Regions from separate parts of the Geomicrobium sp. JSM 1781026 genome, predicted to be linked through region 1. Evidence: riboswitches for the same ligand, from Rfam matches in the RefSeq annotation. Region 1 holds a riboswitch; each other region holds the start of a gene.
The links. Region 1 has a riboswitch for thiamine pyrophosphate ahead of thiT (energy-coupled thiamine transporter ThiT). Riboswitches for the same ligand answer to the same signal wherever they lie in the genome.
Positions count from the first base shown of each region.

Region 2: it holds a riboswitch for thiamine pyrophosphate, as region 1 does, so the genes downstream of both, thiD (bifunctional hydroxymethylpyrimidine kinase/phosphomethylpyrimidine kinase) here and thiT (energy-coupled thiamine transporter ThiT) in region 1, are expected to answer to the same signal.
Region 3: it holds a riboswitch for thiamine pyrophosphate, as region 1 does, so the genes downstream of both, ACE1TF_RS14785 (thiamine phosphate synthase) here and thiT (energy-coupled thiamine transporter ThiT) in region 1, are expected to answer to the same signal.

Region 1 is NZ_JBHFQF010000009.1:141,874-149,759, reverse strand. It holds gene ACE1TF_RS16305 (TRAP transporter small permease) at 1-284, shown strand, start outside; gene ACE1TF_RS16300 (TRAP transporter large permease) at 281-1,561, shown strand; gene ACE1TF_RS16295 (proline racemase family protein) at 1,625-2,632, shown strand; gene thiT (energy-coupled thiamine transporter ThiT) at 2,689-3,267, opposite strand; TPP riboswitch at 3,324-3,423, opposite strand; gene ACE1TF_RS16285 (HAD family hydrolase) at 3,492-4,157, shown strand; gene ACE1TF_RS16280 (GNAT family N-acetyltransferase) at 4,133-4,621, shown strand; gene ade (adenine deaminase) at 4,654-6,456, shown strand; gene ACE1TF_RS16270 (DUF5694 domain-containing protein) at 6,487-7,209, opposite strand; gene ACE1TF_RS16265 (SE1832 family protein) at 7,288-7,476, shown strand; gene ytvA (YtvA family blue-light photoreceptor) at 7,522-7,886, opposite strand, start outside.
Region 2 is NZ_JBHFQF010000008.1:197,818-205,703, forward strand. It holds gene ACE1TF_RS15455 (MFS transporter) at 1-27, shown strand, start outside; gene ACE1TF_RS15460 (DNA glycosylase AlkZ-like family protein) at 8-1,069, opposite strand; gene thiD (bifunctional hydroxymethylpyrimidine kinase/phosphomethylpyrimidine kinase) at 1,136-1,963, opposite strand; TPP riboswitch at 2,038-2,139, opposite strand; gene cls (cardiolipin synthase) at 2,229-3,677, shown strand; gene ACE1TF_RS15475 (DNA polymerase IV) at 3,687-4,925, opposite strand; gene ACE1TF_RS15480 (ABC transporter permease) at 5,742-6,860, opposite strand; gene ACE1TF_RS15485 (ABC transporter ATP-binding protein) at 6,857-7,606, opposite strand; gene ACE1TF_RS15490 (LytR/AlgR family response regulator transcription factor) at 7,745-7,886, shown strand, end outside.
Region 3 is NZ_JBHFQF010000008.1:66,710-74,595, reverse strand. It holds gene ACE1TF_RS14810 (hypothetical protein) at 1-831, shown strand, start outside; gene ACE1TF_RS14805 (ThiF family adenylyltransferase) at 933-1,949, opposite strand; gene ACE1TF_RS14800 (thiazole synthase) at 1,946-2,710, opposite strand; gene thiS (sulfur carrier protein ThiS) at 2,714-2,917, opposite strand; gene thiO (glycine oxidase ThiO) at 2,886-4,004, opposite strand; gene ACE1TF_RS14785 (thiamine phosphate synthase) at 3,985-4,611, opposite strand; TPP riboswitch at 4,701-4,802, opposite strand; gene ACE1TF_RS14780 (hypothetical protein) at 4,886-5,113, shown strand; gene ACE1TF_RS14775 (GNAT family N-acetyltransferase) at 5,151-5,696, shown strand; gene ACE1TF_RS14770 (histidine phosphatase family protein) at 5,658-6,155, opposite strand; gene dhaK (dihydroxyacetone kinase subunit DhaK) at 6,289-7,281, shown strand; gene dhaL (dihydroxyacetone kinase subunit DhaL) at 7,271-7,870, shown strand; gene dhaM (dihydroxyacetone kinase phosphoryl donor subunit DhaM) at 7,870-7,886, shown strand, end outside.

The DNA.
Region 1 (7,886 bases):
TGTCTGAGAAGAATAAGCCTTACTTGGAATTGTTTTCGAAAGTTGCAATGTTAACGTTAGTTTTGCTCGTCACATTTAATACGTATCCGTTAATTTCCATAGTAGGAAATATAGGTACTCCTGTTATGGCAGTCCCTATGTGGGTGCCTTACAGTTTCATATGGGTATCGGCGACGTTAATGTCAATGGAGATCATATGCCAGATCATTGAGACGATTAAAAAAATCGCAACTTTCAAAACAAGTAATAAGCAAGAGGGAGAAACGGTAGGTGAAGTGAGATGACCCCGTTACTTATGCTAATTGTCATACTCATTCTCCTCGTATTAGGGGTTCCAATTGCATTCACACTTGGGCTTACTGCAGTAATGTTTATCGTTCTACAGAGTGATTTCTCACTTACATTTATGACACAGCAATTGTACCTAGGTGCAAACAGTTTTCCATTGCTTGCAATTCCGCTATTCATATTGGCGGGATCGATAATGAATTATAGTGGAATTTCTAAACGTCTAATTAATTTAGCATTATTAATTGTCGGCATCTTTAAGGGTGGACTTGCCTATGTAAATGTGGTTGCATCGGTCTTCTTTGGTGCAATTACAGGAACTGCCGTAGGTGCTAGTGCAGCAGTAGGGCAAATCGTCATTCCAGCAATGGTTGATAAAGGTTACCGACGCGGTTTTTCCGCAGCAACCACTTCTGCTGGATCATCGCTAGGAATTTTATTACCACCGAGTGTTCCAATGATTTTATATGCTTCGGTTTCTGGAATTTCTGTTTCTGCACTATTTATGACTGGAATTCCTATCGGGTTAACGATTGCTGCAGGCTTTATGGTTGTTGCATACTTTTTGTCTGCCAAGCAAAAAGGAGAAATTATTGAGAAGTCTATAAAAGTTGAGAATGTGGGCATTGAGCTACTGAAAAACATCCCTGCATTGCTCGTTCCTGTAATTATTCTTGGAAGTATCCTTACTGGAGTTGCCACACCGACCGAGTCCGCGGCTATCGCTGTTTTTGTAGGGATTGTAGCTGCACTCATCTATCGAGAAATGAGCATGAAAGATTTCTTTGTAGCCATTGAAGATAGTGTGCGGACAACGGCTTTTGTCATGTTCATCGTTGCCTGCGCAGGGTTGCTCGGTTTTGCTTTTGCAGGTTTAGGTGTGGGTCACCAGATGATGGAACCGTTGCTTCAATTTGCGAATGATCCAATTGCCGTAATGTTAATTACTAGTTTAATTCTATTTCTTGGAGGGTTAGTGTTTGACGGTACGGTTATGGTACTCGTCATCGTACCTCTATTCTTGCCTCTTGCTGATGCAGTATCCGTTGATCCGTTGCAGTTTGCTATGGTTGTTCTGATCGTGTGGTCAATTGGCCAACAAACGCCTCCTGTTGCAAGTGGTTTGTATATTACGACTGCTTTAGCGAAGGCGACGATGTGGGAGACGAGTAAATATAACGTCTGGTACATTCTTGTGTTATTAATTGTGTTATTTTTCATGATTTATTTTCCGGAATTGATGCTCTATATTCCGAATTTACTCATTGATTAATGTGCTGATGGGGCTTCGTCAAGTTGGCACACACATACTATTTTATCTAAAGGAGACGATCGAATGATTTTTAACAGAATGGTGCAAACAATTGAAACACATACGTTTGGGGAGCCAACTCGAATCATTAATGGTGGTTTATTAAAGTTAAAAGGGGAAACGGTTGCTGAACAACGAGACTACATGGCGGCTAACTTTGAGTGGTTAAGAAATGCAATTATTCAGGAACCTAGAGGCCATCGAGACATGTTTGGGGCAGTCTTGTTACCACCCACTAGGGAAGATGTTGACTTCGGTGTCATTTATATGGACAACACTGGCTTTTTAAATATGTGTGGTCACGCAACGATAGGTGTTTCAACGGCGATTGTTGAACTTGGAATGGTTGAAGTAACAGGAGAAGAAACATCTCTCGTATTGGAAACACCGGCTGGACTTGTGTATCCAAAAGTAAAAATGAAAAATAACCGTGCAGAAAGTGTTCGTTTTGAAAACGTCCCTGGCTTTCTAGAACATCAAGATCTTGAAGTAGAGGTCGAAGGCTTAGGTACGATCAAAACAGATATTAGTTATGGTGGCAACTACTTTGCCTGGGTGGACATCGCACAGCTAGATACGAAAATTCATGTATCCAACGGTATGCAGTTGAAAGAATACGCTAGAAGAATTAAAGAAGCGGTAAATCAAAAAGTAAGTGTACAACACCCAACAAAAGAATATATCAATTACATTGATATTGTTACCTTCTTTGGCGAACCGACACTTGAGGAAGCTACGTATAAAAATGTTCATGTTTTTAGTGATCGACAAGCGGATCGTTCACCAGGTGGGACAGGTACGACAGCAATGGTTGCTCGCATGGTAGGACGAGGCGAGATGAAAATTGGCGAGGAAATTGTAAGTGAAGGGTTTGTCGGAGGTACGTTTACTGGACGAGCGCTTGAGAGCGTCAAGTTAGGTGAAATGGATGCGGTTCGAACGGAAGTAGAAGGAACAGCGTTTATCAATGGTTTCCAGAATATATTAATGGATCCGAATGATCCGTTCCGTGGCGGTTTTATCGTGAACTAATTGTGCATATGAAAAAAGGGGGGATGAGCATGCGCTCATCCCCCCTTTTTTCTTTTTTAAGAAACGACCGAAGACTTTAATCGAGCGGGTCGGTTTTTAAGTTTGAAAAATGCCGGTTGAGTTTTTGCAATAAGAAGAATCACACCAAATGTAATGAGTGTTTCTGGCACAAGGTATGAAGTATTATAAATAGCTGAGTAGAGCCAGACGTTCCATCCCTCTGGCGCATATTCGCCAAACCAAACCCCACCGGAGATGATGTGGGCGACGAGACGGAAAAATGATGCAAAGAAAAGGCCGAACAGTGCCCATCGGATGTTTAGTTCTCCTTTTTTGTTCCTGAAAGCAAATGCACCCGCCAGTCCTAATACGGTAAAGGCAACTGGATAGTCTAATAGAAATTGGATGGGGTGAATCATCGAGCTTCCTAAGATTAACTTAATGACACCAACGAGTAGCCCTGTCATCAGACCAACTTTTAAGCCGCGCCGAAATGCCATGACAAAGATCGGCAACATAACAAGGGAGATCGAGCCTCCCATGACCCACGGACCCGCAAACTCAATGCGGTCTAAGATGAGCGCGAGTGCGACCATGAGCGCTGTTTCCACCATGATTAACGTTCTTGTTTGCATAAAAAAATCCCCTTTTTGTTTCCACAGGGGGATGCAGGTCCGCACATTAAACGTCGTAATGTGCTCTCCCACTTCCCTACGCTGGTGTTACCCAGATCAGGTTCTAAGAGTCGGGAACGAGTCCCTCTCAGTCTTGCGACACCCCTAGTGGTTGATAATATTCAGACGAATATAGTATATCTTATAGTACAATGAAAGCCAAGCTGTTTTTGGGGAGGTCACGTATGCATAAAGCAATTTTGTTTGACTTAGATGGCACATTACATAATCGACCGAAATCATTGGTAACTTTTTTTCGAGATCAATGCGAGCGTTTCTCAATGAATGTCGATCTGAATAGGTTTGTCGAATTGGACAATGAGGGGATGCGCTGGAAGGATGAGGTATATGAGCAGTTAGTCAAAGAATATCAGTTGCCATTAGACCCTCAACAACTACTAGCCGATTATGTTACTCTGTTTCCGAGGTTCGCACAGCTGTATCCTGACGTTGAGCACACACTGGAACAATTAAAGGCAAAGGATTATAAACTCGGAATCATCTCAAACGGAAAGAAAGGCTTTCAACGAGCGGTATTCAATTCTTTAAGTATTAATGAATATTTTGAATCAGTGATCATTTCAGATGAGGTTGGCTTAAGAAAGCCGGATGCCCGAATTTTCGCATTAGGTATAGAGCAGTTGAACGTACAGCCTGAACAAGCCTTGTATGTTGGGGACCAGTACGACACTGATATTATCGGAAGTCGTAACAAGGGCTTGAAAGCGGCTTGGAAAACGAACGAACAAGTGGATAGTGACGCACATTTCCAGTTTTCATCTTGGCGTCAATTCATACCTAAATTACAACAGTTGGAGGGTGAAACATGGTCATCCGCAAAGCAAAAGTAGAAGATGCCCAAGGCATTGCTCACGTGCACGTGCAAAGTTGGAAAACAACCTACTGGGGTATTGTTCCACAAACTTATCTTGATGAGTTGGATGAAACAACGAGAACAGAACGTTGGGTAAAGATCATTACAGAGGTGAACAATACGAAGGTAGCCACGAATGAAGAGGGGAAGATCGTAGGCTTTGTCCATTATGGACGTTCTGAGCGTTATGCGGCGGATGGACAAGTGTACGCCTTATACTTATTAGAATCTTATCAACGAAGAGGCATCGGCGCCCAACTACTAGAGGCGGCTAAAACGGAGTTTCAACGACAAGGTTGGCATACGTATGCGGTTGAGGCGCTCGTCGATAACCCGTCGATGGCATTTTATCGCAACAATCACCCCGTGCATTATTTGCTCAGTTCGTTTACAATTCATGGAAAGGTTCTTCGCGAGTGGGTCATGACATTTAACGTTTGACCCCTCCCGAACCAACGTAAGGAGGAAGCGAAGTGTACGAACGAAAGCCTCAGTTCGAAAGCCTTGTGCCATTGAATGAAACGGCACGAGGAGAAAGAAAAGCAACACTTGTCATTAAAAACGCCAAACTCATCAACGTAGTATCTGGTGAAATCTTAGAAAATACAGATGTGGCGGTATGTGAGTCTAGGGTTGCATATGTTGGGGAGAACGCTGATCACACAGTTGGTGACGATACAGAAGTGATTGATGCAAAAGGAAAATACTTATCCCCAGGCTTTATTGATGGGCATTGCCACATTGAAAGCAGTCAAATTACCCCGGCGCAATTTGCGAGGGCAGTATTGCCAAAAGGCACAACGAGTGGCTTTTTTGATGCCCATGAAATTACGAATGTTCTTGGTTTGGACGGTCTTAAACTGATGCTCGAAGAGGCGCGGAAAACGCCGATGGCGGCCTATATGCAAGTGGCTTCGTGCGTGCCGTCAACGAGTGCAGAGTTTGAAACCAATGGCGCGTCGATTGGCGCGAAAGAAGTGAAAGAGGCATTTACTTGGGGAGACGATATGGTTGCGCTCGGTGAGGTGATGAATTTTCCTGGTGTCGTTTACGGTGACGAAAAGATGATGGGTGAGCTCGAAGAGACGCTTAAAGCAGGGCGAGTAGCTGATGGTCATTATACGTGGGAACCAGATTCCGTTCGCTTGTCAGCATACGCGAGCACCGGCATTAGTGGTGATCATGAAGTGACAACCGCTGAAGATGTCATTGCACGCATTCGCCTCGGACAATACGCGAAGATGCGTCGAGGTTCTGCGTGGCATGATGTTGCAGAGACCATTAAAGCGCACACAGAACACGGTATTAATACACGACGAATGATGCTCGTCACCGATGATCGAAGCCCAGAATCGCTCGTTGATGAAGGGCATATGGACTTTGTTATTCGCCACGCCATTGAACAAGGGGTTCACCCTGTCGTCGCCATCCAAATGGCGACGATCAATACAGCTGAAAGATTTGGATTGAGTCAAGATGTCGGAATGATTGCTCCCGGTCGATTTGCTGATTTCGTATTGCTCGAGGGCAAGCTAGAGGACGTTCATGTGGATGTAACGATTTGTGCTGGGACAGTCGTTGCTGAAAACGGAAAAACGGTTGTTGAGATTAAAGGAATCGAGTGGCCAGAGTTTGCGACCCGCTCGGTTCACCTGAAGCGTGACGTGCGACGGAGCGACTTTAAAATCGAGGCACCAACTGTTGTAGACCGCGTGACGGTTCGAACCATTCATGTTCAAGAGAATCAAGTTGGAACGAAAGAAAAGCACGTGAATGTCGCGACGAAGAATAATCAAATCCAACTCGGCAATGAGCTTTGTAAGATGGCAATTATTGAACGCCATGGCGTAAACGGGAACACAGGTCTAGGTATTCTAAGCGGCGTGGGATTTCAACGGCCTGCCGCTATTGCAATGACCGTCGCCCATGATTCGCACAATCTCATGGTGATTGGCAATGACGATGATTTGATGGCCCAAGCTGCAAATCACGTTGCGAGTCACCAAGGAGGAATTGCGTTTGTATCAGGTGATGAAGTGACGATGTTGCCATTACCTGTTGCCGGTCTTATGTCTGACCAACCGTATGAAGAGGTCGCCAACACATCAAAGAAGATTAGTGAAAAGCTAGCAGAAGCAGGTTGTACGATGAACTATGCGTTCATGACACTCTCGCTCCTAGCACTCGTTGTTATTCCAGAAATCCGTTTATCGGATACCGGGCTAGTAAGAATTGGCGATCAAGGCTTTGAAAAAGTCGGATTGTTTGTGGGTTGAAAAAAGTGCGAGCCCCTTGGCTCGCACTTTTTAAATATATTGATGTGTGTACTCGAGTGAAAAACAATCCGTACGTTCAATCCAATCTTTTAGTAAATACAAGTGAGAACCACCGATGAGGACAACAATGCGTTCTTCGCCGGTATGGGCCAGACGAGCAATGTTTGCGAGTATCGTTAAGTTCCTTTCATACCACCAATTAACCCAGTACAACCCAACATGTTGCTCAGCATTTGAAACAGTTAACATTTGCGTGTACATTTGATCTAACTTTTGTGAGAGCTCCATGTTGTTCGCTCTTTTAAAGCGATTGTAAACAGAAAGTTCTTGTGATGCAGCTTCTTCTTTTAACATCGGTTCTAATTGATCAGTTTGGAAAGATTCGTAAAAATGAGGCAAATGATCACGTGCCCAAGCTAACGCATCTCCGATTCCATATGCGGGATTTTCTCCCAAATGGTCAATGGCGTGGATTCGTTTCGCTTGTAGTCGAAAGCCAATTTGCTCAATTTCCGTACCATTTAGTATGTGTTCTCCGGTCAAATACAATCTGTAGCGTTCCTCTAACTCTGCTTGCTTTTTTTGATCGAGTTCTACCGCAACGTCTGTCGGTTCAAAGGCAGAAAGTGCACGGACAATCCCGTCAATCGATTGTTCCGTCTCGTCATCAAAACGATGAACTCCTTGATGAATTAAGTCTGGACTCTCATCGAAGTGGAACGTTCCGGCGAGCAATAGCGTAGGTTTCTTCATCTTAGCACCATCCAATCGTTTGATTGCTGAATGAAAAGAAAGATGTTACGTTAGAAAGAACAATGAGGTGAGAAAGTCATGACAGTCCAAGAACTTGAACAGCAGTTGCGAATGCTCAAATCTGATTATGCACGGGTGCAAGGAGATCTGGAAAAGATCGAATCCATCGGGGGAAATCCCCGCCCGGTTACTCGACAGTTGAAGCAATTAGAAGAAGAAATTCATGAAACAAGGCAAAAAATTCATGCAAATTCAAATGAAGAATAGGTAGTATGCTAACGCAAGGATGAGAACACTCATCCTTGCAGTTTTTTATAATAGCTCTTTTAAAGCGGTGCGAACGGTGGAAAACGTTCGGAATGTTGATGTATTGACGCCCCGCAAAACACTTTGCTGAGCCATGTTCGGGCGAATTCCTGTAATGATAAGTTCTGTACCCATTAATGTAAGCATGCTTTGTAAAGACGCTAGTTTCGTACCGAAATCTTCCTCAAATGTATGCAGTCCAGACACATCAATGATCAGTTGTTCTTCTCCTTCTGTGTTTACCTGCTCTAACACTTGAGCGGTCATCATCTGCCAACGCTCTTCGTGAATGACACCAACGAGCGGGAGGACGGCAAGGCCTTCGCTTAACGGAACGACAGGTGTGGATAGATCACGTATTTCTTCCAACG
Region 2 (7,886 bases), on a different contig from region 1:
ACTACGACTAGCGCTCCGCTGTCGTAATCGTCAATTCCCGCGCACCGAGCGATTGGGCGAATTTCTCAAGGGCGGAAACGACCATGTCGTTTTCGCCCACACCTTCATACGTCGTCATATAAAGTCGACCGTTTGCCCGGTCAAAATAAGGATCAACCTTGCCAATGAGCGTGTCTCCGACGAGAACCGGCATCGTATAGGGACCGTACATTCTTTTCGTTTTCGGAACATAGATTTCCCATCGGTAGAAAAAGTCAAACAACTCCTCCACCCGTTCCCTTCGCCACAACAAGTTGTCCAATGGGGATAGGAAGCGTACGTGTTCATGAACGTCCGCGTGTTCACAAGCGACAAGTTGCTCAGCGTCTGCTTCCAGCACATAATACGGGCGGTCTACCCCCTCGATCTGCACTTCAAAGAGCTCACGCTTTCTTTTGCGTTCGGCTAACGTTTCTTTACGCGCCTGCGCATTTAACTTTTGCCAACCTAGTCGCGGATCTCTCGCGTCAAACAACCGGTACGCCCGCAAATATTTGTCCATAAGCAAGGCGTCTGCTTCTTCGATGCTAATCATGTCTGCTTCTTTTTGAATCGCTTCGGGAATCCACTGATCTGTTCGGGCATAATGCCGAATTGACTTTTCCCGGCCACTCACTTGAATGTCACCACATTCAAATAAAATGCGTAACGCATGGGTCGTTTCTTTCGTTGACGCACGTGTTGGATGGTCCCAACCGCCGACGACTTTTCGCTCCGCCAAAAATGCCGTTGCGGGAAGAGGTCCTTCCTGCTGGAGTCGATCCAAAATATCTGCAATCGATTCGCGGTAGTTTCCCCGCTCTCCCCGCCATTGTTCTTGTAAACGCACCCGCTTTCCTTTTAACAACGGGTAATCTTTCATCGGTAACAGGCACGCTGCATTTGCGAAGTATTCAAACGCACGCTTTTCACCTAAAGCATCTGTATAATTCGTCACACTGTATTCTTTTATTCGATTCATTAACACAAGGTGATGGTTCTTTTCAACGACACTGACAGGATCCAATTGTACCGCTTCGAGTTGATCCAATACGTCATCAACGCTTCCGAGTGGTTTCGGGAGAAGCGACTGAACTAAAAAACGCCTTGCTGCGTGCTACTTACTCCAATGTCTGCCATCACGCTTCCTCATTTCTTCCCAGCGATGCCCCCAATGATTGGTCGGCCCTTGACCTTGTCCGAGCTCCAACGGATTGGAAATGGCACTCGTAATAAAGGTTTTCCCACGAGTGATACTCTCTTCCATGTCTAACCCTTCAGCAAGGCCAGCTGCAATTGCAGCTGCATACGTACAGCCACTTCCGTGTGTATGCACCGTATCAAACCGTTTCGCCGTATATTTTTTGAATGCGTGCCCATCATACAAATAGTCATCGGCTTCTCCTTTATAGTGCCCTCCTTTAATGAGAGCAGCGCGACAGCCGTATTCTTCAACGAGCATTTTCCCTGCTCGCTTCATGTCTTCTACGGTTGTAATTGTAAGTCCTGTTAACGCTTCAGCTTCTGGCAAGTTCGGAGTCACAACTGTTGCAAGAGGCAATAGCTGTTCTCTAACCGCCTTTCTGGCGTCTTGAGAAATAAGCTCATGGCCACTTGAGGCAACCATGACGGGATCGAGCACGAAATGATTTACATCATATTCTTGGAGCTTCTTTGCGACAAGCGCAATCACCTCTGGGTTTGATAGCATTCCTGTTTTCACAGCGTCAGGGCGAATATCGTCAAACACGACATCAATTTGGCTTTCGACGAAATCAAGATCCATATCGACAAATGAAAACACACCGGTCGTATTTTGGCTCACAACGGACGTAATGACGCTCATGCCAAATACACCTAGCTCCTGAAAGGTTTTCAAGTCCGCTTGAATCCCCGCTCCACCTGTTGGGTCTGTTCCTGCAATCGTTAATGCTTTTGAAATCATTCGTTATCCTCCAATACTATAGATGCGCAAAAAAGAAAAAGCCCCTGAACGCACAGGAGGCTTGACACATACTACACAATCGTCAGCCACTTTCCTCCGCCGTTTTTCGGATCAGGTTCAAAGGGTTTCCGTTTAAACATCTCTCAGCGCTTACTCGCGCACCCCTAGTGGTATATTTTCATCCATTTTAGCATACATCTTTTAGGATGTGGCAATCATTACATGGTACGATATGGATGAACATTGGCTCATAAGGAGGTTGTTAATGGATATACTGCCGATTATTCTTAGTTTACTCGTTTTTTTGAATATGATTCTTGCAGCAATCATTGTATTTATGGAGCGCAAAGACATCCATGCAACATGGGCCTGGTTATTAATCTTAATGTTTCTTCCCTTTATCGGATTTGTTTTATATCTTATACTCGGCCAAAACTTGAGCCGAAAACGGCTTTTCAATTGGGATGGCATTGAGAAGATTGGCCTTAAAGACAGTATCGATGCACAGCTTCGCACACTTGAGGACAACACGTTTGCCTTTCGTAATGAAACCGAACAAAACAACAGCAACTTAATTACGATGCTCTTGCGCAGTGACGGAGCATTGCTTACACAAAACAATGATATTGACGTGTTTACTGATGGCGTTGACAAGTTCTCTGAGCTTCTAGCAGACATTGCGACCGCCAAAAATCATGTGCACATGCAGTATTACATCTTCCGAAATGACTTAATCGGGAAGCGGATCATTCATTTGCTCACCGAAAAGGCTCAAGCTGGCGTGCGTGTGCGCATTCTGTACGACGATATGGGTTCAAGAAAATTAGCACGAAAACATTTTCGTGAACTGATCGACGCAGGTGGCGAAGTTGGGGTATTCTTTCCTTCGCGTATTCCCTATATGAATTCCCGACTAAATTATAGAAATCACCGAAAAATCGTCGTCATTGACGGGAGTATCGGTTACGTCGGGGGATTTAACGTTGGTGACGAATACCTAGGCCGCACGAAAAAATTCGGGTATTGGCGTGACAGTCATCTTCGGATCCGAGGCTCCTCAGTTAAAGCCTTGCAGACCCGGTTCATTCTTGACTGGAACCAAGCATCAAAGGCTCATGAAATTCATTATGATGATCTTTATTTTCCTCCCGTCAAATCAAGGGGTGACATTGCCGCACAAATCGTTTCTAGTGGTCCAGATACAGAAGCTGAGGAAATTAAAAATGGTTACATTAAGCTCATCACTTCTGCACGAGAATCGGTTTATATTCAGACGCCTTACTTAATCCCTGATTCAAGCCTGCTTGATGCGCTTCGAATTGCGGCTCTTGCTGGTAAAGACGTTCGCATTATGATCCCAAATAAGCCGGACCATATCTTCGTCTATTGGGCAACGTACTCTTACATGGGTGAACTATTAAAAACTGGCGTCCGCTTTTTCATCTACGATGCTGGGTTTATTCATGCCAAGATGATTGTCGTTGACCGAAGTGTCGGCTCCATCGGAACCGCAAACATCGATGTGCGCAGCTTCCGATTGAATTTCGAAGTGAATGCTTTCATGTATCACGCAGCATTAGGTGAGAAGCTGGCCGCCATCTTTGAGAACGACCTCCTTCACTGCTCAGAAATGACCGCTCAACGTTATCATGATCGTAGCCTTTATATTCGCTTTAAAGAATCTGTCAGTCGTCTGTTGTCTCCAATTCTTTAAAACGCTTCTTTATTTATAGTGACCGCCCAGTTTTTGTGAACGAATTAATGCTTGCCCGCCTTCGGTCAATGATACTGCCCGTAATACAGTCGCGGACCCGTAGCGGTTTTTCAGCCCGTCGATCGTGAAATTCAAACGCTCGCGGTCGACATCGTCTGTAAACAAGCTGAGCTGTCTCGCCTCATCGCTCACGAGCCCATCTAACCCAATACCTAAGCTACGAATGGCGTCACGATTCCAATGGGTCAAAAACAGTTGTTTGGCGGCCCGGTAGATGACACCTCCGTCATTCGTAAGCTCAGGCAACTTCACTTGACGGTGAAACCCAGACGGCATTTGAAAATGATTGTGCCCGCGGGCGCCCATCGTTACCGTTCCTCCAAGACACCCGTTCGCTCTCACGCGCCGCGCAACTTCATCCGCAAGTTCCATAAGCACCGTATGAATATCATCCCAACTTCGATAGTCTTTCGGTAACGTCATATGATGACCAATCGCTTTTCTCCGGACGTGCGTATCCAGCTTGACCGGTGATTCGTCTTCACCATGCGCGGTGCGCCAAAGGAGCTCCCCATTGATGCCCCACCGCTTCTTCATATCCGTAAGCTCAGCACCAGCAAGCTGCCCAATTGTGCGGATGCCCATATCGCGAAAGTGCTTCCCCATTCGCTTCCCTACGCCAAATAGTGAATCGATTGGTAGCGGCCACAGCCGTTGCTGCAAGTTCTCAGGATGCAAAAAGAAAATTCCGCCCGGTTGCTTTTTGGAAAAATGGTCGCACGCCATCTTCGCCATCACTTTATTCGGGCCGATTCCTACTCTTGCAACCATCCCGGATTCTCTCCTCACCTTTGTGATCACTTCTTCGGCAAGATCTTCCGGGCTGCAATTGTGACGGTGAATCGCATCCGTCATATCGACAAAAATCTCGTCAATGCTGTACGGTTCCACTAAATCTGTGTACATTTCAAGCGAACTGGCGATGGCGACGGACACATCTAAGTACAGTTGCATGCGTGGCTTGAGCACAACTAAATGAGGACATTTCATCTCCGCTTCCCAGAGCGCCTCGGCAGTCTGAACGCCCCATTTCTTCGCAACCGGACAGGCCGCAAGAATAACCCCACTGCGGATCTTCGGGTCACCAGCAACGACGACCGGCTTGTCATCCAAATCCGGGCGAGACAGCTTCTCCATGTTGGCAAAAAACGATTGCATATCGATGAGAAATACGACACGATCTTTCATGATGACTCACCCCACCTTTGATATATACAGTATACCAAACGTACGTTCTTATCACACTAGAAAATTTTATGCGATCATACACCGACAGAGTGGGGGAGGATAAGGCGCTCGGGCGGAAGGAGCGGGTGCACATCGGTTGACCTGCGCGCAAGTTTGCTACGGATGGCAGGAAAAGAATGAAGAAAACGAAAACAGGAGAGCTGATCTAAGACTGGGCGGAAGGACAAACGACCGATCTCGCCACGAGCATGGAAACTGTTACCGAGTTCAGGCGAAGCGACAATAACAATAGATGAAATGGGCAACTTGAGCACAGACCTCCGGGCGCGAGAAGCACCGCTGAAAGGGTGACGGGATATCGAGCTGACGACCGTCGGCACCAAAGGTGCCGAAGCCAGAGCGCTGTGAGCAAAGTGCACGGTCGGTGTGCAATACATCTGCGCGCAAGTTGAAGCAAACTGCGATCAAGTTTGCGAGAAACGATAGAAAATGACCCGAAAACGTGTAAACTTGCGCGCAAAATGTAAAAACTAGCGCGCAGATTGCGCGTCCAGACGTAGTGAGCCGCCCGCCAGGAGGCGGGCAACCGAACGCCCTTATCCTGAAAATATCCCAAACCCCATCATAAAGCGGGCTATGGGGGAATTTCTAAGCAAAAGTAGCCATGGTACGACTTGAATCCCCACATAGAAGTCTAAAAATCCAACATAGGCGGGTTTATGTTGGATTTTTGGGTACGTTTCGACTTATCGCCCCTACAAATACCCACATAAAAAAAGCCCACCCTCTTGGTCGGGTGGGCTAACTTCATTAACGTTACACATGACCAAGAGCGTACCGGTCTTTTTGAAACATTTTAATTGCGATCCATAGCACAATTACGGTTGCCACCAAGTTTGAGCCAATCGTGGCAGTGTACTCTGGCAAACCAATGACAGATGTGCCCGCCGTGATGCCATAAATTAAGGCACTCACGTTCAATGCAGGTACAAAGAACATCCAGATCGACCAGCTAGACAACGGCGCTGTAAGTAAATAGATTGGTGCGGCAAGCCAGGCGAACATTACAGGTGTAGACATGTTTTGCGCATCTTTGTACGAAGCGGTTGAGACGCTGATGACGACGAGCAAAGCGGCATTAAGCGCAGCAAAAGCAAGCAGCGATAACGTCAAGAACAGAGCGATCGACAGCAGTTGATCACCGGCAATGATAACCCCACTTTGGTGAAAGGCGTTTGCGAATAGTACAGACCCAGCAAACACAATCACACCACTAATGAAATTAATAACGGTGATGACCACCCATTTCGATATGACAATTTGTGATCTGCGTAGCGGTGCCATTAAGAGTGATTCCATTGTTTGCTTCTCTTTTTCGCCAGCAAACAAATCAACCGCCGCTGGAAAACCTGCCATCAAAACTGTAATGAGCAAGATGAAGGTGAAAAAGTAAGCAACGGACGGAACCGAACGCTCATCAACTCCGATCGGCTCACTGTCCCAATTGTAGACCGTCAACTGTTCCTCACTCAGTCCGGCAGACTGAAGAACGTCACTGCGATGAGTTGCTTCATACTGCTCCCAAACATTCATCAGCTCTCGTTCCACATGAGAAACAACCGGACTCGCATAGTCCCCTTTCGCGGTGAGTTGCTCCTCATCGGCTTCAACCCACAAGTCAATATCACCATCTTCTAACAACGCTTCACCACGGTCCGTTTGTAAGAAGTGCCAATCCTCGTGGGACTGCTGCAAAGCTTCAGAAAGTTCATCATCCAAATCCGGATCGAGACCGACAATAACATCATCTGTCCCAGCGCCGCCTAAAAAGAAAATCATGACAAATACGAGAAGTACGGGCGCAAAAACACTCAGCAGGAGCGTACGCTGATCGCGGAGCGCATCCTTCATTTCTTTTTTTATAATCGCGATCATTTCACACGACCTCCTCTAGCCAAGGTCGCCATCATGATCATATTCAAATTATCTGTTTCTTCGTGAGCGTATAATTCCTCCATCGATCCGTGGAAAAGCAACGACCCTCGATGTAGGATCATGACACGATCACAAAGCATTTGTACTTCTTCCATGAGATGGGTGGAAAAAACGATCGTCCGTTGTTCACTTTTGAGCTGTAGCACCTTCTCACGGAACATGTTTGCGGACGTGATGTCCAGTCCTGTCGTCGGTTCGTCAAACAGATAGAAGGACGGGCTATGTATCATTGCCCGGGCAATCGCTACTTTCTGACGCATGCCTTTAGACAGTTTCTCCACGCGCACATCGAGAAAATCGCGCATGCCGAGTTCATTGCTCAACTTCTCAATTCGTTGCTTTGTTTCTTGATTCGGGATTTTGAAAAGAGCCGCATAGTATTCCAAATGCTCACGGGCGGTCATGCGGTTGTATAAGCCTGTGTCACTTCCAAAGTGGACACCGATTGATTTACGCAACTCAATATGGTCCGGCGATTGCACGTGTCCGTCAATTTTCACTTCGCCATTGGAAGGCACATAAAGACCCGATATAATCCGGAGCAACGTCGTCTTTCCAGCCCCGTTCTCCCCAAGTAAAGCTGTCACTTTGCCAGGTTCAATGGTGGCTGTAATTTCCCGAAGTGCTCGGTAACTTTGTCGTTTTCGTTCTTGAAACACTTTATCGACTGATGACAACTCAATCATATGAAAGCTCCTTTAGGTTCTACTTTCTTTATTCTAGTATATCCGAAAACAGGTTGCACTCTGCAATTCCGTCGTTAAACGGGCATATGATGTCATGTTTCTGCTATACTAATGAAAAAAAGATAAAGTAGGGGTAGCATGATTCGAATCGGCCTGCTTGACGATAATCCAAACGACCTACAAAAAGTTGAGGATTGGCTGAAAACACAACCAGACTGTCACGTCGAGTGGCGTTGCCATACCGCATTGGAAGCGTATCAATTGTTGAAACATTCCAGCA
Region 3 (7,886 bases), on a different contig from region 1:
TTAATCAATGGGTCATTAGGTGTAAGTACAGGTGGATTGGTCCCGACAACGCCAACAACACCAACATTTCCAACGGGAACAACGGGAATTACAGGTCCAACCGTACCGACAGGAGCACCTGGCACGGGCCCAACCGGTCCAACGGGTCCGACAGGAGCACCCGGCACGGGCCCAACCGGACCAACGGGTCCGACAGGAGCACCTGGCACGGGCCCAACCGGAGCAACGGGTCCGACAGGAGCACCTGGCACGGGCCCAACCGGAGCAACGGGTCCGACAGGAGCACCCGGCACGGGCCCGACGGGTGGTGGGGGCAGTGGTTCGGTTTTTTTACAAACAACTACACTCGGAACAGTCAACACACAAATTCCGTTTAACGTAGGGGCTGGGAATAATGAATTGCTAGGAGGAATTATATACAACAGTGAAGACCCTGTCGTTGTTGACCGTCTCGCTTGTTATATTACGCAATCGGGAGTACCCGGGCAGTTCCAATTAGCGATTGCCTTGCCTACGTCAAATGCTACGGCTCAAGTTGTTGCAACAACAGCGAACTTTACAGAGCAATTACCAGGCGGTTTGTTCGTGTTGCCGTTAGTAACTCCGTATTTAATGCAAGTAGATACACCGTATTATCTTATTATTAAAGATGAAGACAACGGTTCTGCATATGGAGGATTCACCGCTGGTTATGGGTCGGTTGTTGAAGGACCACCAATAAACTTTAGAGAACAGAACGTATCCAACCCTCTCGTTGGTGGAGAAATATTAAGCACGAGTGATGTGAGCTTAAATTTAACTCCATGGATTGCGGCACTTACCCAATTATAAATATATAATCGCAATAAGAAAATTGGCTTAAAGTATAAGGACTGCCTAAAAGGGAGGCAGTCCTTTATAATGAGTAGTCGACTGTACACGGCATGGATATTTCAAGAAGGTATAGTTAGCCCCACTACTTCATCATAAATGGCTTCCGCTTCCTCCGTATCTTGCACCCCCCGAATCATCGCCCTTCCATCTTTGAACAAGATGACTTGCCGTCCGTCTTTACGGAATGTCGATAGATCAGGAAAGCGCTTATACTGCCATTTGTCCGCATTTAGATTATCCGGGAAATCTAGTTGTAAAGCCTGAGCAGGGCGGACTTGCACCCCCGTCCGCGCGCACATCCATTGAATATGCTTCTCCCGAGGGCGCTCACGGAGCGCAGGGTACGAAGGCTCCGGGCCGCACGTTTCGCATGAAATCATCGCCAACTTCGCAACTGCAACGTAAGAAGACTCCGCCTTCCACACGTCAAACGTGTACAACTTCGGCGTCTGCACATCTCCGACGAGCATTCGCAGCACTTGTGTCGCCTGATGAGCGGCGACAATTTGGATGCCCGTCGCTAACACCCCGTTCGTGTCACAATCCTCATCTTCTCCAATATAAGGAGATAAACAGCGAAAACACGGAGACTGGTCAGGGTAGAAAGGCATTGAAACGCCATAGCTCCCCGATACACCTCCGTACACCCAAGGAATTCGGTTCTTCCTCGCCGCATCGTTAATGAGCATTCTCGTTGCAAAGTTGTCTGTTGCATCCACAATCACATCGACGTTTTGGATATGCTCGTCGACATTTGCTGCATTTAGTTCGGCAAAAGCTTCGTGTATAAGAACCGATGAATTAATTTGTCTGAGCCGCTCTGCGGCGGCTTTCACTTTAGCACGATGATCGTCGGCGTCTTGTTCGGTGAATAATTGTTGACGCTGAAGGTTGTGAAGTTCAACAAAGTCTCCGTCCACGAGTGTTAACGTGCCGATGCCGGAGCGTACAAGGGTCGAAGCCGCAGCTGTACCGAGGGCTCCGGCGCCAACGATTAAGACGTGAGACGCTCGGATTTTGTGCTGCCCTTGTTCACCGATGGGCTTAAAGCGTTCTTGACGACTATAGCGTGTCATTTCTTCGCCCAGCTTTCCTGGGGACTGCTCGCACTTGCATACTTTTGTGCGGGGATGCGTCCAGCTTCAAAGCCGAGGCGTCCAGCTTGAATGGCAAGCTTCATCGCTTCAGCCATTTTAACCGGGTCATTCGCTTTTGACACCGCACTGTTCAACAGCACCGCATCCGCTCCGTATTGCATCGCTTCGGCCGCATCATGTGGGGCGCCGACGCCGGCATCAACGATGACCGGAACGTTTGCTTTTTCGATGATCAGTTGCAAGTTGTACGGGTTGGTGATGCCAAGGCCACTCCCAATTGGCGAAGCGCCTGGCATGATTGCATGTGCACCGAGTTGTTCAGCTCGAAGTGCGAGCATCGGGTCATCTGACAGATACGGGAGTACGGTAAATCCTTCGGCTAGCAAAATCTCGGTAGCTTTTAACGTTTCAACGGGGTCGGGCAAAAGCGTTGGCGGGTCACCAATCACTTCGACTTTAATCATGTCACAAATGCCTGAAGACCTCGCGAGGCGAGCTAATCGAACCGCCTCTTCAGCTGTTTTTGCGCCTGCGGTGTTTGGCAAAAGTGTAAAGTCATTCCGGTCCAATTGTTCAATCGGATCAGGTCCGATATTGTCTAGGTCAATGCGGCTTAGCGCAAATGTGAGCACGTTCGTTTCAGATGCTTTGACGGCTTCCCTTTGAATATCGGCATTTGGATATTTCCCTGTACCTAATAATAAACGCGACGTGAATGTGTAGTTTCCGATCGTTAACATCGTTTATCCTCCTCCTACAAAGCGAACCATCTCAATCTGGTCACCTGCAGTAATATGCGTATCGTTTTGCTCGTCGACAGATAGTGCCGCGCCGTTATGCTCGATCATGACGACCGTGTTTTGCAGTCCGAAATGTTCACGCAACTGCTCAATAGTGGTCACGTGGTTTGGCAGTTCACGCTTTTGTTGGTTGATGGTGACTTCCATGTGGGATCCCTCCATATTTCGGTTGAAATGTTGGCAACGCAACAGAATCTTGCATGATTTGTTGTACGATTTGCTTGCCGGTGATCGGTGCGAGTAGAATGCCGTTGCGCCCGTGTCCGCCAGCAAGCCAACAGTTTTGTTGAGCGGGGTGTGGACCGATGAAAGGAAGGCCTGTTGTCGATTGTGGCCTAAGTCCTGCCCACATGTTCGTAATTTTCGCATGCTTTAGAGAAGGGATGAGCGTTGTGATTTGACTGAGCAATTGTTGAACGCCGTGCACCGTGACGTCTCGGTTGCGCGAGGCTTCGGACGTCGCCCCGAGAATTAGCTCCCCATCTGGCTTTGGAACAACGTACATTCCTTTATAGAAGAGCGTCTGTTGCACGGCTGCTCGATCGGTCATTACCTTCACAATTTCCCCTTTTATCGGATGCACGTCCCAAAGAGCATCCAGTTCTGGCAAGGTGTCTACGCCTGTGGCGATGACGAGCTGGTCGGCGTGCAAGGTGCCTGATGTCGTCTCTACACCATTAATGAGTGGTTTGATTACAGTTGTGTCCAAGTACAGGTCGACGCCTTTCGAGACGATGGCTTGTGTGAGCGCCCGCGCGGTTTGAACGGGTTGGATATGCGCCTCGTTCGGGAAGTGCAATCCGCCGATCGCTTCAGGCGAAACAGCGGGTGCGATGCGTTGCAATGTTTCTTGGTCCACATACTCAACGTGTTCCCCTTCGCGCTTTTGCCACGATTGGATGTTCTTTAGGTGACTCATTTCGGTTTGATCAAAGGCAAGTTTGAGTGCGCCTGAGCGTGTCCAACCAATGTCTGTACCGGTAAGTTCAGCCAATTCATCTTTCAGGTGCGCGTATAGTTCGCGGCTCTGTTTGGCTAGCGGATAAAGTTCGGACGGCCCTTCTAACTCTGCTTGCACTCCGAGCATTCCGGCTGCGGCAGCTGTTGTGCCAGAACCCGGCTGAGCTCGGTCGATGATCGCCGTTTTCAGCCCGTGATTGGCTGCATAATAAGCGGTGGATAAGCCAATGATGCCTGCACCGACAATAAGCAGGTCATACGTTGGATGCTTCATGGGTCGCACGATCCTTCCCGTACTGTTCATAAGTTTGGGAAGCCACTCGAGGGTTTTCGGATGACCATACTCCGGACATGATGGCAACACCAGAGGCTCCAGCTTTTTGTACGTCTCGTAAGTTTTCAGGTGTAATCCCACCAATCGCATAGACAGGTACGCTCATGTGTTGTGTGATATCTTCTAGCTGTGCCAACCCTCGTGGGGTGATTCCCGATTTGCTGTTCGTTTCGAAGACGTGACCGAAGTAGAGGTAGTCTGCCCCTTCTTCAGCCTGCGTGAGTGCTTCGTCTTTAGAGTGGACAGACACACCAATCATCAAATCTGGATGTTTCGCTTTAAGCTCCTGAATGCGATAGCCGCTGTTTGCGGGCAAGTGCACCCCTTTTAGCCCCCAAGCTGCAGCAGCTTCGGCATGTGTGTTCAAGATCATTTGGTCTGTTCTAAGCCCTAAGCGAAGCATATGGTCAATCTGTTGTTTCAAACGTTGCAATGAGGCTTGTTTGTCCCTCACGTGAATCGTCGTAATATGAGGAACGCATTGTTTAAGAATGCGTATTTGCATATGAAATGGAAGTTGTGCGTCAGTTACTAAGTGCCAAGACATCGGTCTCACGCTCCTACTTTTGTATACACAAAAAAGCCGACCTCTTTGGAGAAAAGATCGACGAATGTCACATAGTAGGTACCCATGCATGGTCACACATTCTACTTTCCTCCGCTGGTATCAACCAGTTCAGGTTCAAGAGTTTGAGTTTCCTCATCTCAGCCCGTATGCGGGCACCCCTAGTAGCTTTTTTATAAATCAAGTATCTTTATGTTATCTTATCAATGAAGACAATTGTTCGTCAAACGTCACGTAGAGAGAGAGGAGAAAAGACATGTGGATCCAGTCTCAAAATAAGAAATCCATTCTTCATGTACAACAAATCACTACCAAAGGAAAATATGTAGAAGGCGTACTCGGTAAAGGTTCGTTTTCAGAATGGAGCAGTATGCTCGGGAAGTACGAAACAACGGAGCGAGCACAAGAAGTGGTGAGTCATATATTTGAGCGCCTGAGCAGTGAAACGCCAAATCGGCTCACTTATCAGATGCCAAAGAAATAATGTACCTACACTTAGTGACAGAAAAGGAGCGGGTCGCATGTTAAAGTCTGAACGAGTGAGACTGCGGAAGATGACAATCGACGACGCCAAACAGTATCACCGCTGGCGCAACGATCTGGATGTAATGAAAACGACGAATCCTTATTTAGATGTGTATACGCTTGAGGAAACCGAAAAGTTTGTTGAAAAAGTCATGCTAGGTTCGCCCCACTCAAAGAGTTATATCATTGTTGATCGCGAGAGTAATGAGGCGATCGGTGTCACATCACTGATCGGAATTGATATGAAAAACCGTAACGCAGAATGCATCATTGATATTGGTGACAAAGACTACTGGGGCAAAGGGTATGGACGTGAAGCATTCGGTCTCCTCCTAGCGTATAGCTTTTTGGAAATGAACCTGCATCGTTTGAATTTGCAAGTGTTTGAATTTAATACTGCCGCATTACAACTATATGAAAAGCTCGGCTTCACACGAGAAGGCATAAAGCGCGAAGCCGTCTATCGAAATGGAGAGTATTTTGATATTGTGCAGATGAGTCTATTAAAACGGGATTACTCGCTCGACACGACCCGCATCTAACACAAACACATCTGGGTTTTTCATTTGCTTCCACTCTTCAAAACCGAACCCTAATAGAAGGGCCAACAGATTGCCGTGGCTCACAACAACCGTGTGCTTTGGAAGGCTGTCCAGCACAGCCCGTCCTCTCGTGAGCGCGTCTCTAGCCGATTCACCACCAACGCACGCGTAGTCGGGATCTAGAAAACTCTGCTCCAACGGGGTGAGCCAGTTGTCCATCGGTTCTTTGCTCAGTACCCGCTCTTTGAGTCGCTCATCGATTTGAACCGGAACGCCGCTCGCAGCACTAAACGGTGCAATCGTCGCCGTCGCCCGCGCGTAAGGGCTACTTACAATGCGAGACACTTCTTTTTTATGAAAGAATGCAGCAAGATTCTTCGCCTGTTGTTCACCTTCTTTGGTGAGCGGTGCATCGGGCTCTTGCCCGGTTGCACGACAATGTCGAACGAGATAAATCATGAAATGGCCTCCTTGAGTGTTTGTCCTTACTACGAATTGATCCGAAGCGAAGTTTCGAAATGTTTTGCATATCGTTTACGGGTCTAGCATCTAATGAGATAATTTACGAAAACGAAAGGTGGTCTCGCCATTCATGAAAAAACTAATGAATGATTCCGAGCAAATTGTAGAGGAGTTTTTGCAAGGGTTTATCGCCGTTCACGGTGATTCGTTAACGAGAATTGATGGCACAAATGTGGTCACACGTATTGATCAGGCCAAAAACAAAGTTGGCATCATTAGTGGGGGCGGCAGTGGCCATGAGCCGGCTCATGCGGGTTATGTTGGTCCAGGCATGTTAGATGCAGCAATCGCGGGTGAGGTGTTCACGTCACCTGGTGCCGATCAGTTTCTCGCCGCAATACAGGCAGCGGACAGTGGAAGCGGTGTGTTACTTGTGATCAAAAATTACAACGGCGATGTTATGAATGCTGAAATGGCTCAAGAAATGGCGGATGCAGAAGGTATTCAGACCGAGATGATTATCGTAAATGATGATGTAGCCGTCGATGATCTTGCGAAAAGGAGAGGAATTGCTGGAACCGTTCTTGTGCATAAAATTACCGGTGCTGCAGCAGAAGCTGGAAAATCATTGGTAGAAGTAAAACAGCTTGGGGAGAAGGCAATTCAGCAGATGAGGAGTATGAGCGTGGCATTGTCAGCATGCACATTGCCGTCATCTTCGACACCGAGCTTTTCGCTTGCGACTGACGAAATCGAAGTTGGCATTGGCATTCACGGAGAACAAGGGATGGAAAGACGGGAAGTGATGCGATCAGCGGAGATCGCGCAACTGCTTACCGAACATACGTTAGAAGAGCTTGATGAGAACGGATCGTACGTGGCACTTATTAATGGCATGGGCAGTACACCTTTACTGGAACAATATGTATTCGCAAAAGATGTTCGTGAGCAACTTGAGAAACGAAAGGTCACGTTGAAGAAAATGTATGTTGGAGACTATATGACGAGTTTGGATATGGCTGGTGTGTCGCTAACGTTGCTTACTGTCGATGACGAACTCTTGCAACTATTGTATGCACGAGCAAAAACAACGACATGGACGGAGGCGGGCAATGACGACTGAACAATTGCACGAATGGATGAAAGAAACATACGAGTTGATTCAAAACAATAAAGAAGAACTATCCGCACTCGATCAGGCAGTAGGTGATGGGGATCATGGTACGAACATGAACCGTGGCTTTCAGACGGTTGTCGAGGAACTCCCAAACTGGGAAGGCGAGACATTCGCCACGACACTTCAAAAAATCGGGATGACGCTCATTTCAAAAGTTGGAGGGGCATCAGGACCATTGCTCGGGACGGGCTTTATGCGACTAAGCGCCTCGTTTAAGGACGAAGTAAACTGGGGCAACGGTTTGGAGAGTGCATCAGAAGGAATCGCTAAGCGCGGTAAGGCTGAAGTTGGAGAAGCAACATTGCTTGATGTGTGGTCGGCTGTTGGTGAATCGGTTCGTGAGCATGGGCTTGATTGGGACCGAGTAGCTGACGTTTCTCGCGATGCAATGGAGCGCACGAAAGCGTTAGAAGCGAAACGTGGCAGAGGGGCTTTACTCGGTGAGCGTTCAGTTGGACACCTTGATCCTGGCGCGGTCTCAAGCTATTATCTTTTTCAAGCACTGGCTCGGGTTATGAAAGGAGCCGATGATTAATGTCGAACGTAACCAT